DNA from 4 places in the Clostridium sp. BJN0013 genome. Region 3 is predicted to be linked to each of the others. Evidence: riboswitches for the same ligand, from Rfam matches in the RefSeq annotation. Region 3 holds a riboswitch; each other region holds the start of a gene.

Region 1 (3,218 bases), 230 kb from region 3:
ATACGTACAGACTGTACCTCTGGCCTATTGGTTCATATGCAGAGCACTATGCGTATGGGATATGTTACTGATACAAATTGCGAAGCAAAACAGGTAAAAAGACTATTTATTGCAGACAACAGTGTACTATATAACAGCTTAGGAGGAGCTAATCCTACTCTTACAACACAGGCTCTGGCAACACGTACCGCAGAAAAAATAGTCCATAAATATTTTAATTAACTGCAAATTTTTGCTATATTCCTAAATAAGTGATTCTATATTCAGGGGAAGTTTTTTCCACCTGAATCTTAGAATTACTTGATTATCCTAATATCAAATCTCCCATTAATACTCCTGTAATTTCACTTTCTTTATTTCTAACTGGAACTGAAAGAGCTATACAATAATTATTGGTATCTACAGATATATAGGGCTCAGATTGATATTCCTTTCCTTTTATTGATTCTTTAAAATAGGGTCTGTGGGAAAAACTAGTATATATCTCTTCCTCACTATAATCCAATGTTATAGCTTTTCTAAGCCCATCCCTCTGTACCAATCCAAATAATTCAAAATAAGGGTATTTATTTATATTTTTTGTTAATATTTCAGTACAAATATTATAATCCATGGTACTTAAACCTTCAATTTGTGCTATCTGCCTAAGTACCTCTAATCCTGTTTCTATATTCTTATACACTTCCTCATCTACATTATAATCTTTAGCAAAAGAGGATATGCCCTCTTTTAAGTTTTTATTCATATCTGACAAATTCGATATAGAATCAAAGGCATTTTTCATAGCAGATAACTGTTCTTGGGAAGCTGACGCTACTTGCTGGGTAGCTTCAGAAGTATTTTCTGATATTTCACATACCTTTCTCATAAGATCTCTTGTATCAATTACTTTTTTATTTTGTATATTTATAACTTTATTTATATCTTCTATGGAATCTATAGATTTTTTACTTTCTATATATATATTATCTAAATTTTCTTTTGTAGCATTGGAAAATGTTATGGTTTCACTAAATATTTTAGCTTCATTATCCATGTTAGCAGATATGTCCGTTATTTCTGATTTAATCTCATCTATTATATACTGAATTTCTTTGGCCTGATTGGAGGATATAGCAGCCAGTTTTCTTATTTCATTTGCCACTACTGCAAAACCTGAACCACTTTCTTTTGCCTTTGCAGCTTCTATAGAAGCATTTAAGGAAAGCAAATTAGTATTTTTACTTATATCATTTACTGCATCTGCTATATTTTGAATTTTAAAAGCTTTTTCATATAAATTTTTTACTTTTGATACTAAGTCTATATTTAAATCTGAAGACTGGTTCATCTTTTCAATTAATTCTTCATAAGTTTCACTACTGTGTTTTACTACTTCCATCATAGAATGAGCATTATTTGCAACCAATTCTCCATTTTGTGATATGGATTTATGTCCTTCCACAAATTCTTTAATAAGTGTTTCCGTTTTAATTGCATCATTCATCTGTTCTATCATATCCTGGGATATATTATTTATAGCAGAACTGGTTTCTTCACCTGATCTCTCTACCAATAATGCATTTGAGCTTAAATCTTCGCAGTAATTTACAACTTTATCAGTCATTATATTGGTTTCATTTATAAATCCCCGTATACTTAGAATCAATATATTTATACTTGAACACAGATCACTAAAAATACTTTTATCATATATTTTTATTTTTTTTGTTAAATCTCCCCGGGATATCTCTTCTATAGACCCGCTAATATCTTCCAAGGATTTAAGAGTGAAATTTAATATTATAAGAACAGCCGTAACTAAAATTACAATTAATAAGACCCATACAATATTATTTAATATAATACCCTTTCCTCCAATAATACTAGAAACAATAAAAACTAATAGTGTTAAAAATACCGAACTTACTCCAAATATAAGGCCTATCCTTTTACCTTTCATATTTAAAACCTCCTAAAAACAAAATTGAAATACAAAAACCTCTTCTTAATAATTAAGAAGAGGCCAAAAATATAGCATCCTCTCATCTCTAAGGAAATTTCCTTCAGGATTTAGCACATTTCTAGAATGTCTAGCTGTTGCCGGGTTTCATAGGGCCAGTCCCTCCACCTCTCGTGATAAGAGCGTATATAATATGTATTCATTTTTTATTACAATAAATTATATACATTATGACTATAATTTGTCAACAACTTTACAGGATTCAAAATTGATTTTTAATACTATATTTTATCAATAGCCAAGTGTTTTTATAATATCTTTAACTTTTACATCCGAATTAAATTCTGGATTATCTATATAGAGCATTATAACTGGATAATCAGCCCTTTCATACTTAAATATATTATCACTATCTTCACTAAAAACAGTTGGATTTCTCTTTTTATATACTTCTTTAGGCGCATCTATGAATATTTCTACATAATTCTCCGCTCCAATTATATTTTTTGCATATTCTCTATCCCCTTTAAATCTGCTTACAGATGTAACTATGGTTATGGTGCCGCTATCTGCAAATAAATTAGCCACTTCTGCAATTCTTCTAGTCTGTTCATGGGCATCTTCTGAATTAAATGTAAGATCGGAGCTGAGTCCAAACCTTAGATGGGAAGAATCAAGATAGTATACTTTTTTCCCTAAATCCACAAGTTTTTTCTCAAGTTTAACTGCTATTTCATTTTTTCCACATCCAGGCAGCCCTGTAAGCCAAATAACTCTTCCTTTCTGGCCCAGTTTCAACTCTCTATCTTTTCTTGATACAAGTCTTTTTCTTATGGATATATTTTTACTTTTTACATCTTTTATTTCCCTTTTCAACGAATCTTCTATATTTGAAATAATTCCTCCACCGCTTATATCGTAGCCATCTACTATAACAAATCTTCCTGTAGATTGAAACTGACTGAATTCATCAAAACATATAGGTTCTTCCGTTTTTATAGTAACTTCTGCTACATCATTTTTCTTTAGAAAATTTAGATTTTCACTGCTATTTAATGTAGATGCATCAATTATTTTGTTTACAGATATTATATTGAATTTTACCTCCTGAGTTTCAATTTTAAGTTTATAGGTCTTATCCTTTACCAATTTATTATTTCCAAGCCAGAATACATTGGCATTGAACACATTTCCTACGGTAATTGGAGAACCTTTGTGACATATAACTTCCCCCCTTTTATTGTAAAATTCATCTTCTAGAGTAATACCTACAGAC
Region 2 (3,218 bases), 1.7 Mb from region 3:
TTTTTACAATACTGTCCATGGAATCGTATATCTAATTTGTTGATGTCATCAACAGTATTCATTTCTACATGATTATATAGTTTATATTCAATTTTTAAATTATCCAATATATAAAATAATTTTTGTACATTGTCTGAAAACATTGATTGTAACACCTCTATGGTAATTATCATGATTTATTAAATTTTAAAACAATTGTTTATGGAAATCAAGATAAATCTTTTTCAAAAAGATGGAAGTATTAGCTGATTTCCGTGTTCGGATAAATGCATTCACAACATAAAAAATTGTTTTGGTGTATAAATTATTCATAATAAAGGAGTATTTATCACATACTTGATAATATTGATAAATTATAAATATGATTTAAAGAATAAATTTTAGGTCAAAATAATTTGGAGGATATATTATGACATATAAGTATAAAAATTTAAAAAAGGATTTAATCTTAATATTTATAATGGGTAGCATTTATATGATTTTAGAAGGCTTATGGCGTGGATGGACACATATATCTATGCTGATAGTGGGAGGTATAGCGGCTTTCTTTATTGGAAAATTAAATGAAAGCAATGCTTTTTCTAATCGTAAGATGTGGAAACAGTGTTTGATAGGCACCCTTATAATTTTAGTGTTGGAATTTGCAGCAGGGATTATTTTAAATATATGGCTTCAGCTTGAAATATGGGATTATTCTAATATTTGGGGAAATATTTTGGGACAGATATGTATTTTCTATGCTATAATATGGTTTTTATTAGTTCCATTTAACATATATGTTGATGATTATTTAAGGTATAAGTTTTTTGGAGAAAAAAAACCAGAAGGGCTTATAAAGAATTATAAAAACTTGTTTTTTTTAAAATAATAAAATCTGTAACTATTTATGAAGACGTCGTATATAATATATAGAAAGCAATTTAAACTTAATGAGAATATAAAGTATGTTTTATACTTGTGATAAACTTTTAGATAAAAGGCCCTGATTTAAATCGGGGCTTTTATTTGAACAAATACTGTGAGTTTTTACAAATTTAGTATTGACATAGTAAAGCATAATTAATATAATATTAATTACATAATGATTGTTATAAATATTTAAAAAATTAATTTAAGTTAATACAGTTACTCTTATCAAGAGTGGTGGAGGGATAGGTCCTGTGAAACCCGACAACCGACATTTTATGTATCGGTGTTAATTCCTACAGAGTATATTTAATACTCTGAGAGATAAGAAAAGTAGAAATTTTATTGAATTATTTTTGTTAATAGAGGCTATTTTTCTTATTGAAGAATAAGGCCTTTTTTATTTTGAGAACTCTAAATATAATCAAGTGATTCTAAGGTTCAGATGGAGTTTGCTTATAAGGATGACTCTCTCCATCTGAACCTTAGAAGAACTTATCCAGGCGCGTAGCAGTGCTTATCCCCTACTTTGATAGAAGATGGGCGTGTTAGCAATGGTAGCGATCGGATAAAATATTAAAAAATGGTTGACTAGGAAACTGGAGGCTATGTTTTTCTTACTGAAAAATATAGCCTTTTCTATTTTTAGAGTTTCTATATGTATTATATAGTTAATCTTTAACATATTTAATTTAAGAGTGTTAAATACATTAGAGCAGGAAAGAAGATATGTTAAGTTTCAGACGAGATACTTTAAAAATTTAGATATGATAAGTATTTTAGATAAGGAGATGGTATTAATGGGATATAATATTGCAGTTGCTTCAACAGATGGAGTCAACATTGATAAACATTTCGGAGCTTCAAATTCTTTTTTTATAATAAAAGTAAATGATGATGAAACCTATGAGAATTTAGGAGAAAGATTAGTTGAGAAGAATCAAAAGAGTAATGGAAATTGTAGTTCATATTTATCTAAACATTCTTGTGGTAACATTAATCCCAAGATTCAAAGAAAAATAGAAACTATTTCTGATTGCAGATGTTTATTATGTAGTAGATGCGGACCTGGTTCAGAAAAGCAATTAGGGAAAAATAACATTTCTGTATTTGGTATTAATATGAAACTTGATGAGACCTTAAAAACAATAATAAGATATTACAAGAGAAGTGATGAACATAAATCATTAAAAGGTGTAAAAAGGCAGAAAATGAATTCTTTTTAAGAAAGAAGGTATTAAATAGGGAGTGATTACATGGACAGAGTTTCTACAAAGTTAACTGAATTGGTGGGAAATACACCATTGTTACAGTTGACTGATTATAACAGAGAAAAAAAAATAAGGGGTAATTTAATTGCAAAACTAGAATATTTTAATCCTCTAAGTTCAGTTAAAGATCGTATTGCTCTAGCTATGATAGAAGATGCTGAAGAAAAGGGATTAATAAATAAAGATACTGTAATTATTGAACCTACAAGTGGTAATACAGGAATTGGCCTAGCGTTTGTAGCTGCTGCAAAAGGATATCATATTATCATAACCATGCCTGAAAGTATGAGTGATGAACGTAAAAAGCTATTGAAAGCATTAAATGTTGAACTAATACTAACACCCGCAAAAGATGGAATGAAGGGCGCAATAAGAAGGGCAGAAGAACTTTCTTTTCAAATTGAAAATTCATTTCAACCTCAGCAATTTTTTAATGAAGTGAATCCTAAAATACACAAAGAAACAACAGCAGTTGAAATTTGGAATGATTTAGAGGGAGAGATTGCAGCTTTTGTTGCTGGAATTGGGACAGGAGGGACAATTACAGGGGTTAGTGAAGGATTAAAAGAAAAAAATCCTAATATAAAGATAATTGCAGTAGAGCCATATGATTCGCCAGTTTTATCTGGAGGAGTACCTGGTCCCCACAAACTGCAAGGGATAGGGGCAAATTTTGTGCCAGAATTAGTTAAATTTGAAAATATTGATGAAATATACAAGGTTAGAAATGAAGAAGCAATTGAAACTGCACAAGATTTGGCTAGGACAGAAGGGTTATTAGTAGGTTTTTCGTCAGGTGCAGCAGCTTTTGCTGCCACACAAATTGCAAAACGTCTAGAATTTAAAGGAAAAAATGTGGTAGTTCTATTGCCTGATACAGGAGAGAGATATCTGTCTACAGATCTCTTTGATAGAATAGATAAAATACAATTTTAAATTATAAAATATTAGTCAGCCGGATGGCAGATTGGAGGAAAGATGAGCAAGTTTGTTGACAGACCACGATACTCATGTGCACTAGGAGGTGCACTGTCTACATTA
Region 3 (3,218 bases):
GTTCTTTTTTACCAATTACTGCTCCTCCCATGGCATCTCCATGTCCATTTATATACTTTGTCAAGCTGTGTATGACAAGATCAGCCCCAAGCTGCAGAGGTTTTTGTAAAAATGGAGATGCAAAGGTGCTATCAACACTTAATAAAGCTCCAATGGATTTTGCAATTTTAGATATTTCTTCAATATCACTTATTTTAGTAGTAGGGTTTCCTGGAGTTTCAATATGGATAAGCTTTGTATTTGGTCGTATTGCTCTTTTTATCTCTTCTAAATTAGAAGTGTCTACAAGACTTGCTTCTATTCCATACTTATCTGGTAAATATTCATTTAATAATCTATAAACTGCTATATAGGAGACATTGGAACAAATTACATGTGACTCCTTATTTAAAAAGGCAAAAAATACACCAGCCAATGCAGAAACACCACTTGCAAGTACCACACAATCTTCTCCCTCCTCAAGGGAAGCTAACTTTTCCTGAAGGTATATCTGGTTAGCAGAAGTATTCCTTGTATAAAGTAGCTGATCTACATCACTCCAATTTATAGAAGATGCATCCTCCGGCAGTCTATAACAATTTGCCATAGTTATAGGACGTCTGATAGCTCCTGTTTCCTTGTCAATTCCATTTCCTACATGAATGCATTTTGTTATAAAATCAACATTGTTCTTATCAATCATCTTATATTTTCCCCTCCAATATTTTGCTGCATAATACTGCTGTTCAAGCAGTATTATGCAAGGTATAATGATTTATTTGATATACTAATATAATTAAAGACTGCTGACCAATTTTTTATAATTTTTATATACACTTTTTATTTCATTAACTTTATCAAGCCTTTCCCAAGGGGCATCTATGTCAGTTCTGCCGAAATGTCCATATACAGCAGTATTTTTATATATAGGTCTTCTTAAATTAAGATCCCTTATAATAGCTGCCGGCCTTAAATCAAATACTTCATTTATAATTTCTACTATTTGATCATCATCTATTACTTTACCTGTGCCAAAAGTATCTACACTTATAGATACAGGTTTAGCAACACTTATGGCATAGGCTATTTCTACTTCAATTTTATCTGCTATGCCCGCTGCCACCAAATTTTTTGCCACCCACCTTGCAGCATAAGCTCCTGACCTGTCTACCTTAGTTGGATCTTTCCCTGAAAATGCTCCGCCTCCGTGTCTCCCATATCCTCCATAACTATCAACTATTATTTTTCTTCCCGTAAGACCTGAATCCGCTTCTGGCCCCCCTTTTACAAATCGTCCAGTAGGATTAACCAGATACTTTGTATGGGAATCTATTAACCATTTTGGTATTGCTACTTTAATGACCTTATCTATTATATCTTCTTCAATTTTATCATGACTTATATTATCCTCATGTTGAGAAGATATGAGTACAGTATCTATTCTAATAGGCTTATCCCTTTCATATTCTACTGTAACTTGGGTTTTGCCATCCGGACCCAAATACGGAATTATATTATTTTTCCTTACCTCCGCAAGCTGCTTTGCAAGCTTGTGAGCCAATACTATTGGAAGGGGTAGATATTCCGGTGTTTCATTAGTTGCAAATCCAAATACTATTCCCTGATCTCCTGCTCCAATTGCCTCAATACTATCTTTTTCACCATTTCTAGATTCCAAAGAATCATCCACTCCAAGTGCAATATCTGAGGATTGCTCATCTATGGATGTTATTACAGCACAGTTAGATGCATCAAATCCAAATCTTGAATTATTATATCCAATATCACTTATAGTCTTTCTCACTATCTTAGGTATATCTATATGAGCCTTAGTTGATATCTCACCCACTAAAATTACAATTCCTGTATTCACAACCGTTTCACAAGCAACTCTTCCATTCTCATCTTTTTCAATAATGGCATCTAATATGGAATCCGATATTTGATCACAAATTTTATCTGGATGTCCCTCCGTAACAGATTCTGATGTAAATAATCTACTCATTTTTACTACCTCCAATTCATGCTTTATAATTAAATAGCGAGCCAATTCCATATATTTTTCATTATCTTGTATTAAATTAAAATAAAAAACTTCCTGTAAAGAAACTTCAGGAAGTTTATATCCTCTAGTCTCTTATCTATCAGGTTCCAAACTAAATACCTGCTGGAATTAGCACCATGAAATATAAATTTTCTGGTTGCCGGACATCATAGGGCCAGTCCCTCCGTCTCTCTTGATAAGAAATCTATATTTAATTAACTCATTTTTGATTTATATACACTATAAGGCCTTTAAAATATTTTGTCAATATAAAATTTATAAAAGATGATGTAATGGCATTGTCTTCCCAGTTCGCATATAGCCTTGTATTTACACTTTTTTTAATTATTACCCACTAAAACTATTCATGCCATTAGAAATTTCTTTTAATTTATTATATATATTTCCATCTTTTATACAAGATTTTATTTTAAAAAATATATTTGAAAACTTAACTGCAAACCATAATCCTAATCTTCTAATTCCTGCTGCAAATCCAAAAATTTTAAACATTATGAAAGAGGATTTAAAAGTATAAAACATTTTTGTTAATTTAAAAAACTCACTTTGTAAATCATAAGGCGACATATTTTTAGGCTTAAAATTTACTACCATCATATCAAAATATTGCCAATCATTATTCAGTATACGATGTTCATTTTTGTACTGTTCATAAATAGGAGTTTTGGGAAAAGGAGTTAAAATAGCAGGTTGAAATTGATAAGCATTTATTTTTTCGCAAAATTTCTCACCTTTTTCCATATCGTCCTTGCTGTCGCCATCTAATCCAAGTACTAAACTTGCTATAATTTTTATTTTATATTTTACAAGAACCTCACCACATTTCTCAATATCAGAAATTTTTTGTTTTTTATTTATATCATCTAAAGATTTCTGGTTCAAAGATTCTATTCCTATAAGTACTCTATTTAAATGAGCATCATGAAGCAATTGAAGCAATTCTTCATCATTTGCCATATCTGTTCTTCCAAAAAAGAACGTCTCTTTAAATACCAAATTATTTGAAATCATCTTTTTTAATATTTCTTTAGCCCTAGCTTTATCTGCAGTAAAATTATCATCTTCAAAATTCATATATTTAAATCCTTGCTTTTTATACATTTTAAGTTCTTCTATTACATTATCTGGCGTCCTTTTTCTGTAAGGATAAAACATTCTTGATGTAGTACAAAAA
Region 4 (3,218 bases), 1.5 Mb from region 3:
TGATGATAGTACAACAAATACCTGGCTCTGGTCAAAACCCATTGCTTTAAGAGTTGGTAAAATGGTATTTGTATATTAGTATGAATTTGATTACATAAGTTCAATTAATTTTTAAAAATTAAGGCATGAGTAAAACTATAGTTTAATTTACTCACGCCTTATATATTTTTATCTATTAAGTTTTTTATATATTATATCTCCAATAGTTTGAAGCAGTTGGACAATTATTACAAGTATTATTACTGTATATACCATTATGTCAGTCTGGAATCTGTAGTATCCGTAATTTACCGCTACATTTCCAAGTCCACCTCCCCCTACTGTACCTGCCATAGCAGAATATCCTACTACACTTATAACTGTAAGTGTTATTCCAAGTACTATAGATGGAAGAGCTTCTTTTAGCATAACTTTAAATATTATCTGAGTATTACTTGCCCCAAAAGATTTAGATGCCTCTATTACTCCAGGATCCACTTCTTTAAAAGAGGATTCAATTACCCTTGCTGCAAAAGGTGCTGCAGCTATAGTAAGTGGAACTATCGCTGCTGTAGTACCTATAGCTTTTCCCACTATAAACTTTGTAAAAGGAAAGATGGCTATCATAAGTATTATAAATGGAAAGGATCTAAGCAAATTTACCACTACATCTAAAACTTTATAAACTGCTTTATTAGGTCTAAGCCCCCCTGGCTGCGTTATTATTAATAAAACTGCAGGTATAAACCCTATAATTACGGCAAATACTGTAGAAACTATTACCATATAAAATGTTTCTCCTACAGCAGGAAATAGTACCTGCTTAAATATTTCACTAAAACTCATACTATTCCACCTCCCATGTTACATTTTTTGAAGAAAGATAATTACATATTTGTTCCTTATCTTCTTGGTTTATATTTATCACTAGGCTTCCCAGTACATTATCTCGAAATCTCTCAAGTTTTCCCCATACTATGGAAAATTTTATATTTAAATCTATAGCCATAGAAGTTATTAAATTATCCTGACTTATTTCCTTTGGGAAAAATATTCTTATGTTCATTCCTTTTTCCGGCAATAAATTTTCACTTCCCAACAATTTTTTCAAATATTCGCCTGGCCTTAGGAATACTTCTTCCACATCTCCTTCTACCTTTATCTCCCCGCTGTCAATAATTGCCACCTTGTTACATATTTCTTTTATCACTTCCATTTGATGTGTTACTACTACTATGGTTAGTTCAAATTCCTTATTTATTTTCTTTAAGAGTTCAAGTATAGATTTGGTAGTATTAGGATCTAAGGCTGAAGTAGCTTCATCGCAGAGTAATATACTGGGATTTAAAGCAAGTGCTCTTGCAATAGCCACTCTTTGTTTTTGCCCTCCACTTAATTGCCTTGGCATGCTCTCGGCCTTATCCTCAAGTGCTACTAATTTTAATAATTCCCCTACTCTAGCTTTTATTTTCTTTTTATCATATCCCCATACCTCCAGAGGAAGTGATATATTATCATATACACTTTTCCTATTTAGTAAATTGAAATTTTGAAATATCATACCTAAATTTTTCCTAAAAACTCTTATTTCTTTTCCTTTTAAATCTTTTACCTCTTTGTCCATTATCTTTATACTTCCAGTATCATAGGTTTCAAGGCCATTTAAACATCTGAGCAGTGTAGATTTCCCCGCTCCGCTCTGTCCTACTATTCCAAATATTTCACCTTTTTTTATATTAAGGTTTATATTTTTAATTACAACTTTATTATCAAAACTCTTACCAACATTATTAATATTTATCAATAATATTCACCTTCCCTCCATAAATCAAGTAATTCAGAGGTTCAATTGGAGTTTGCTATAGAAAAATGCTTTTCTCCATCTGAACCTTAGAATAACTTATCCAGACGCATAGCAGTACTTATCTCCCACTTTGAAAAGGATGGGAGTATTAGCTAATTCCAGCGTTGGGATAAAATTATACAGCACTAAAAAATCTGAGGAAAACCTCAGATTTAACATCCATAACATTTCTCTCATCTTTCAGCCTTCGCTGCAGGACTTGGCACCATTATACAACGTATTGGTTGCCGGGCTTCAATGGGCCTGTTCCCTCCACCTCTCTTGATAAGTTCAAGATTCATATTCAATTTACGGATTTAATTATATCAATTTAATCCCATAATGTCAATGGTTACATTGTACATATCCCAGCTAAAAGATGACGGAGGAATTTCACAGCTTCAACTTAAATTGCAATGATTGTTTCATCATTTCGAGTCCTTCCACATCAATTTTATCATATATTTTTATAGTTCTTAAAAATTCATCATAAGCCAGATTCATATATCCATTTTTATAATACAATTTTGCAAGATACAAAAGTACATTGTCATCTTCAATTAAATTTAACAGCTGAAGTCCTTTCTCAAATTCATCAAAATAATTTATTTTTAATAATATAGCCAACAAATTAAATATAGCTTCTGAAAATTCTGTGGAAGATTCTTTATCTTCAGCCAGAGGTGTACACTTCTTTTCTTCAAGTAAATCCTCAAATTTCATATATACTAAATACTTTCTATCGTTATGAATACCTTTGGAATTATCAACTAATAGATTTTTAGTTGAAATATTATTTCCAAATGTAATGCAAAGCATACTATAATAAAAAGCTTTATCGATAAAATCATATTCTGTAATCTTCTGAAATGATTCATAAGCCTCATTAAACTTTTTCTGATAAAATAAACAAACTCCTTTATAATAGTATATTTTAGATGTATAATAATTATCTTTACACACTTTCTCCGCTTTTTCAGCATAATCATAGGATATACCAAATCTATTTTGGCTGTAAAATACATCCGATAAAAACAAATACACCTCTTCATCTGTATTTACGTCAAGATAGCTGTCAAGCTTGGATTTCATTTCACCTATAGAAAATTTTTTAATGCCCATTATTTGGGGAAATTTAGAAAATGCTTTAATATATTTAGGATTTACTTTTAATGTTTTATCACAATAATATAAAGCCTTATCATAATCTCTAAGATCAAAGTATACATTGCATAGTGTATAATAAGTTCTATAAGATCCTACTCCAATTAATTCTCTTATTTCGATTGGAGATTCACCCATTTCAATACATTTATTAAGTGAGTTTATGGCTTCTAAATATTTGCCCTGACCTACTAAAGTATTTCCTCTCATAAATTCTAATTCCGTAAAATTA

What was found. Region 3 has a riboswitch for S-adenosylmethionine ahead of metK (methionine adenosyltransferase). Riboswitches for the same ligand answer to the same signal wherever they lie in the genome.
Region 1: linked by a shared signal. The riboswitch ahead of AB3K27_RS09270 (methyl-accepting chemotaxis protein) and the one ahead of metK (methionine adenosyltransferase) in region 3 are both predicted to bind S-adenosylmethionine.
Region 2: linked by a shared signal. The riboswitch ahead of AB3K27_RS18910 (NifB/NifX family molybdenum-iron cluster-binding protein) and the one ahead of metK (methionine adenosyltransferase) in region 3 are both predicted to bind S-adenosylmethionine.
Region 4: linked by a shared signal. The riboswitch ahead of AB3K27_RS17960 (methionine ABC transporter ATP-binding protein) and the one ahead of metK (methionine adenosyltransferase) in region 3 are both predicted to bind S-adenosylmethionine.

What each region holds. Positions count from the first base shown of each region.
Region 1 is NZ_CP162495.1:1,766,760-1,769,977, reverse strand. Features, by position in the region: gene AB3K27_RS09275 (GMC family oxidoreductase N-terminal domain-containing protein) at 1-222, shown strand, start outside; gene AB3K27_RS09270 (methyl-accepting chemotaxis protein) at 305-1,942, opposite strand; SAM riboswitch class I at 2,022-2,125, opposite strand; gene AB3K27_RS09265 (GTP-binding protein) at 2,234-3,218, opposite strand, start outside.
Region 2 is NZ_CP162495.1:3,659,721-3,662,938, reverse strand. Features, by position in the region: gene AB3K27_RS18920 (prolyl-tRNA synthetase associated domain-containing protein) at 1-143, opposite strand, end outside; gene AB3K27_RS18915 (hypothetical protein) at 410-868, shown strand; SAM riboswitch class I at 1,129-1,237, shown strand; gene AB3K27_RS18910 (NifB/NifX family molybdenum-iron cluster-binding protein) at 1,707-2,132, shown strand; gene cysK (cysteine synthase A) at 2,163-3,113, shown strand; gene AB3K27_RS18900 (nitrogenase component 1) at 3,156-3,218, shown strand, end outside.
Region 3 is NZ_CP162495.1:1,994,135-1,997,352, reverse strand. Features, by position in the region: gene AB3K27_RS10285 (PLP-dependent aspartate aminotransferase family protein) at 1-682, opposite strand, end outside; gene metK (methionine adenosyltransferase) at 776-1,984, opposite strand; SAM riboswitch class I at 2,114-2,226, opposite strand; gene AB3K27_RS10275 (radical SAM protein) at 2,372-3,218, opposite strand, start outside.
Region 4 is NZ_CP162495.1:3,462,717-3,465,934, forward strand. Features, by position in the region: gene AB3K27_RS17950 (cell wall hydrolase) at 1-79, shown strand, start outside; gene AB3K27_RS17955 (methionine ABC transporter permease) at 169-825, opposite strand; gene AB3K27_RS17960 (methionine ABC transporter ATP-binding protein) at 827-1,783, opposite strand; SAM riboswitch class I at 2,014-2,114, opposite strand; gene AB3K27_RS17965 (glycosyltransferase) at 2,216-3,218, opposite strand, start outside.